2 regions of the Nocardiopsis mwathae genome follow, and region 2 is predicted to be linked to the other one. Evidence: riboswitches for the same ligand, from Rfam matches in the RefSeq annotation. Region 2 holds a riboswitch; the other holds the start of a gene.
The links. A riboswitch is a leader RNA that binds a small molecule or an ion and turns the genes downstream of it on or off. The one in region 2 is predicted to bind magnesium.
Positions count from the first base shown of each region.

Region 1 (3,026 bases), 3.4 Mb from region 2:
GGTGCACTGCGGCGCGCAGCGGTGCGACTCGGGGTCGTACCCGCTGTGCCAGTCGCCGCGCAGCAGCGTCAGCACCTCCACCGGGTCGACGCCGCGGGTGACCAGGGCGACGCAGTCGCGGTAGGTGGGGAACAGCCAGTCGTCGTCCGCCAGCGCCAGCACGCCGCCCACCTGGCACGCCTCCTGGCCGTGCGAGGAGGGGTAGACCGCGAGGCGGCCCTGGCGGGCCAGCGCGCCGGCCTGGCGGTCGAAGCGCCGTCCGATGATCATCGCCCGCAGCAGCGCCAGCAGGGTGCCGGGTTCGGGAGTGGGGTGGAGGCCCTCGCCGACGCGGTTCCCTCCGGGGTCCACAAGTCGGATCGGCTCCTGGGAGGGGAGTGGTGGAGCCGAGCCGGCCGATCCATCGGTGCGCTTCATGTCTTGAATATGAAGTGAATCACCCCATAGTGTCCATATCGTGCGCGCGACCGTGGACGGATGGCCGAAGCGAGTTCCCAGCGCCGCAGAACGTCCTGGATGATCTCCGCTGACGCGGTGTGAGGTGAGACACATGGCCGTGCGACTCGACGCGGTGGACCGGCGCATCGTCGAGCTGCTGCGCGCCGACGGCCGGATGTCCATCCGCGCCGTCGCCCAGCAGGCGCACATCTCCCGGGCCAACGCCTATGCCCGGCTCGACCGGCTGCGCGACCAGGGGGTGATCCGCGGATTCACCGCCGTCATCGACCCCGAGAAATACGGGACCGGGCTGGCCGCCTACGTCTCGGTGCGGATCGAACAGCATTCCTGGGAGAAGTTCCGCGACTACCTGCGCGACATCCCCGAGGTCGACCACGCCGCCCTGGTGTCGGGCGACGTCGACCTCCTCCTGCTGGTCAGGGTGGCCGACGCCGCCGCACTGCGCACCTTCGTCCTCGACCGCCTGCAGCGGATCCCGGAGGTCCGCAACACCCAGACGATGTTCATCCTCGACGAGCCGCCGATCAATCGCCACCCCTGAGATCGGTCGCCCGGGCGGAGAATTCGCCGCCGAATTTGCGGAACGTCGATTCTCCCGGCCTTTCGATTTCTCGGCGCCGCGTCCAGGGCCGCGGGTCGCGAAACGGCGGGGTGTTCTTCGTCACCGTTCCCGCCGTCCGCCCGGTCGAATATGCGGTTTGACGAAAAGTGCCCGGCGGGGCCAGACTGGCAGGGCAGCACCTCGTTCGGTGAGGCTCCTGCGTGAACACAGGCCACTGGTCCGTCGGTGTCGAGAGACGCCGCCGGGTTAGGACAGGCCTCCCCGGCTTAAGGGGTGGCCCCAAGTGGCTTCCGGGCGACCGGATCACGTCACGCAGTGCCAAAGCTCTGACGTGGAGGTTCTTCGTATCCCCGCGCTCTGGTCGAGGGCCGCGGCCGCAATTGGCGGTGCATGCGGTTCGTCCGGCCCACCTCACCGCCCGGTGGCGGCTGCCGTCGCGGGCGACCCGTCCGTGGCGCAGAGGCGCACTGGCCGGTCCGGGCGCGATCAGGGGAGGTGATGGCCGATGAGGCCGGGGCGAAGTCCGTCCGCGACGACCCACGGTAATGCCGCCTTCGAATACCCGCATCCGTGAGGCCGTGATTGTCTGCGGGGTCCGCGTTGCCGTTCCCCGATGTACACGTCGTCCATCCGGGCCACTTCCGTTCGAACGCCGAACGGCTATTTCCGCGTGCCTGCGCTTTCCCTCACGAATTCCGGAGGAGAAACCATGAACCTCGTTCGCACCTCCCTGCGCACGATCCTCGACGAGCCCCGCCCCGAGGCGCTGGAGCGCTGGTTCGGAGACATCACCGACCCGCACGAGCGGGGCGAGGAGCTGGCCGGCCTGGACCAGGAGCGCGCCGGGCGGCTGGCCCACCTCATCGGCCCGGCCGCCACCGCCGGCCTGGTGGAGTCGGTGGACCGGCACACCGCCGCCGATTTCCTCGGCCGGCTGCCGCTGGCGACCGCGGTCGGCGTCCTCGGTCTCATCCGTACCGACCGCGCCGCCGCGATCCTGCGCGAGATGCCTTCCCCGCTGGTGGTCGAGGTACTGGCACGGATGGGACGCGACCGGGCGGCCCCGCTGCGGACGGTGCTGGCCCACCCGCCGACGACCGCTGGGGCGCACATGACGCCGGTGTTCATCGCGCTGCCGGCCGAAACCCCGGCGGGGGAGGCCATCGAGAGGGTGCGGGAGAGCGCCGCCGACGGCGCGGTGGCCTTCACGCTGTACGTCACGGGCGACGGCGGAGAGCTGCTCGGCGTCGTCGCGTTCCGCTCCCTCGTGCTGGCCCCGGCCGCGGCCCCGGTCGCCGAGCTGATGCGGACCCGGGTCGTGACGGTCGCGGCCGACGCGGACCGCGAGGAGGCGGCCCGCCTGCTCAACGCGCACGACCACGCGGCCCTGCCGGTGGTGGACGACGGCCGGATCATCGGTGTCATCACCGCCGACAGCGTCGCCGAGATCGTGGAGGAGGAGGCCACCGAGGACGCCGAGCGCCAGGGCGGATCGGCCCCTCTGGACGTGCCCTACCTGCACGCCTCCCCGATGAAGCTCTGGCGCAAGCGGATCCTGTGGCTGCTGGTCCTGTTCGCCGCTGAGGCGTACACGGGCACGGTCCTGCGGCACTTCGAGGAGGAGCTCGAAGCCGCCATCGCGCTCGCCTTCTTCATCCCGCTGCTGATCGGAACCGGCGGCAACACCGGTACCCAGATCACCACCACCCTCGTCCGCGCGATGGCCACCGGCGAGGTGGCCCTGCGGGACATGGGGCGGGTCGTTCGCAAGGAAATGGGCACCGGCATGCTCATCTCGATGGCGATGGCCGGCGCCGCGATGATCCGCGCCTGGATGTTGGGGGTGGGGCCGCAGGTCACCCTGGTGGTGGTGCTGTCGGTCGCGGCGATCGTGCTGTGGTCGGCGCTCGTCTCCTCGATTCTTCCGCTGGTGCTGCGCCGCGTCGGCATCGACCCGGCGGTGGTGTCGGCTCCGTTCATCGCGACGCTGGTCGACGGCACCGGG
Region 1 covers NZ_JACHDS010000001.1:1,318,485-1,321,510, forward strand. The annotation lists gene pdhA (pyruvate dehydrogenase (acetyl-transferring) E1 component subunit alpha) at 1-417, opposite strand, end outside; gene HNR23_RS05305 (Lrp/AsnC family transcriptional regulator) at 551-1,000, shown strand; M-box (ykoK) riboswitch at 1,194-1,365, shown strand; gene mgtE (magnesium transporter) at 1,731-3,026, shown strand, end outside.
Region 1: another riboswitch for magnesium. It lies ahead of mgtE (magnesium transporter); the one in region 2 lies ahead of mgtE (magnesium transporter).

Region 2 (3,026 bases):
GCCGCCGACCAGTGCGATGGCGAGGGCCATGGCGAGGCCGACCCGGACCTCCCGGAACAGCTGGCGGCCGAACCGGTTCGGGTCGATGTGGCCCAGCGCCAGCCCGCGGGCGAAGATCGTGGTCGACTGGGTGCCGACGTTGCCGCCCATGTCCATGACCAGCGGCACGAACACGGCGACCGCGACCACCGCCGCCAGGACGTCCTCGAAGCTGTCGATGAGCCCGCCGACCAGCAGCCCCCCGGCCAGCGTGACCATCAGGAAGGCGATGCGCACCCGCACCGGGTACCAGATGCTTCCACTGGTCAGCCGCTCACTGCGGAGCATTTCGGTGGCGTGGGCCGGGTCGCCCATGCCCGCCTTGCGGTAGACGGTCTCGGAGGTGTCGTCGTCGATGGCGTCCATGGCGTCGTCGTAGGTGAGCGCCCCGACCAGGCGCCGCTCGGAGTCGACCACCGGGATCGCGCCGAGGTCGCGGCGCTGCAGTGCGCGCGCCGCGGGTGCGGCCGCGGACCTGGTGGGCACCGCGATGTCGCCCAGCCGCGCCAGCTCGCCGACCTCGGTGAACGGGTCCGCCTGGACCAGCTCGGCGACGCTGACCAGCCCCAGGTAGGTGCGGTCGTTCTCGGTGATGAACACCGTGGTGACGTCCTCAGGCCCCAGGCGGGAGCGGCTGATCAGGCCGAGCGTCTCCTTGACGAGCATGTGCGGGCGCACGGCGATGTACTCGGGGTTGGCCTCGCGTCCCGCGCTGCCCGCCGGGTAGGCGAGCAGGGCGCCGACGCGCTCCCGGTCGGCGTCGGACATGGCCGCCAGGAGGCGCTTGGCCACGGCGGCCGGTGCCTCGTCGACCAGCCGGGCCAGGTCGTCGGCGTCCAGGTCGGCCAGGACCGCGGCGGCCTCGGAGTCGGTCATCGCGCGCAGCAGCCGTACCTGCTCGTCGTCGGTGAGCAGGTCGAAGACCTCCATGGCCAGGTGCTTGTCCAGCAGCCGGAAGGCCAGGACGAGCTCGGTGGGCGGAAGGATCCGCAGGATCACGGCGATCTCGTCGGCGGTCGCCGTGGTCAGCGTGGTCTTGGCGCGGTCGAGGTCGCGCTCCTTGAGGCGGTCCATGAGCATGGTGTGCATGGTGGGCTCCCTGGGGGGTCGGGCGCGCCGCAGCACCGGGGCGCGCAGGGAGCCGCCCGCACCAAGGGGGAGCACGATAGGGCTCCCGCTCCAGGTCAGCGGACGTCGACTCGCGGCGCACTCGGGTGAGGGCAGGCTGTGAAAGGTGGTGAGGTGGTTCGGCCCGTGGTCGTCGGGGTCGCCGAGCGGCGACTATGACCGGGCTCGTCGTCGACCGGGGTGGATGGTCGATCAGGCATCAGCCCTCACCTCCCTCGCGCCTCGTGCTCGCATACGAAAAAAGACCTCCCGAGCGGGGAGGCCTTCACAAGCTCACGAGAAAAGGTCGCCGGGCATGAGCCGACGGGTTCCCCACGTGGAGCTTTGACACTGCACACCTAGGCGGCCGCCAGGGCGGCGCCGGTCCGCATTAAGCCGAGCCTTGATTCGGCAGGGCCTGTTCAACCCGTTGGGGTCTCTCGACCTTTCCGGGCAGCGGACGCGTACGTGCACAGGAGCCTCGCCTAACGGGACACCTGACATTCCAAAGTGGAGCTTACCACCTCCGGGCGGCGATGGCCACCGAAAGCCTTGGGGCGCGGGGGGTGACGTCGATAACGACGCAGGCCGGAAGGGGGCCGGTCTGGAAGGGCGCCGACGCCATGCGCAAGCGCGGCGTGTCCGCCGACCCCGCCCACCTCGCCCTGGACGGGAGCGGGCGCAAGGCTCAGCTGTACGTGGATGGTCCGTTCGCCCGAGAACAGCGGTGTTACCCTCGCAGGCCGTGACCGGATCTAGGAGGTGAAAAGCCGTGCGACGCAAGTACCACCTGGTGTTCGGAATGGTCGCCGCGGGACTGTCCGCGTCGATCCTGGCGGTCGACCTGCCCTACTACGCCGTCCTGGCCACCGCGGCCGTGACGGTGCTGCTGGTGACCTGGCTGACCCTGTTCGTGCGTGAGGCCCGAGCACAGGCCGCGCAGGGCTGACCGCCGGCGCGGTTGTTCCCTCACCCGCGCCGCCCATGGGGTCCGATCGGGCGCAGGGGCCATCTGCACGAACGGACATCTCCGGAATCCGGCACCGCCGCAAGCGGGCATCCTCGGATGCGTGCCCATGTCCGGTCCGGCAGGCGCCGGGGCGCTCGGATCGCGAAGGAAGGCCGCCCGGCGGACCGGCCGACCGGTGGTCCGCGCCCCCGCTACCGAGGCAGGCGGAAGTAGATCATCGGGTTGTCCGTGCCGCTGCGGACCGGGTCGTCGAGGCCGAGGTCGCGCTTGATGGCGTGGATGGCGCGGTAGGCGTCGGGGGCTTTGGCCTTGGAGGGGGTGAAGTAGGGGGTGTCCTTCTCCGCGAGCCACCTGAGGACCGCCCGGCCCTCGGTGAAGGGCAGGGCGTGCTTGCCGTGGAAGACGTCGTGGACGCTGACGGGGGTGCCAGGGGCGACGCGGGGGAAGAGGTTGTCGATGTACCAGCGGGCGAAGCGCCCGTTGTGGGCGGCGTCCACGAACAGGTACCCGATACCCTCCGGGACCGCGTCGACGTTCTCGCGGATGTCGCCCTGGTGGAACGTCCACCGGTCGGCCGACAGCTCGGCGGGGACGTTGGAGACGACGTTGTCGACGATGTCGTAGGAGTGCAGCCGACCGGTGCCGTTGTCGCGCAGCGCCGAGAGGATCCAGGTGGTGGACCATCCGTGGAAGGTGCCCAGTTCCATGACGGTCGCCGGGCGCTGCTCTCGCAGCAGCAGGTAGGTGATCTCCGCTTCGAGGTCGTCGAGCTGCGGGGTCATCTTCCCGCGCATGTCGCGGCAGAAGGCCCGCTGCTGGTCCCGCACCTTGGCCAGCGGCTCGGTGTACGTGCGGTACAGCTCGCCGAGCAGGTCGAGATCGATCCGCTTCATCGGACCCCCTAAGTCAC
Region 2 covers NZ_JACHDS010000001.1:4,670,799-4,673,824, forward strand. The annotation lists gene mgtE (magnesium transporter) at 1-1,203, opposite strand, end outside; M-box (ykoK) riboswitch at 1,470-1,646, opposite strand; gene HNR23_RS20460 (hypothetical protein) at 1,713-1,895, shown strand; gene HNR23_RS20465 (hypothetical protein) at 1,919-2,095, shown strand; gene HNR23_RS20470 (class I SAM-dependent methyltransferase) at 2,308-3,009, opposite strand.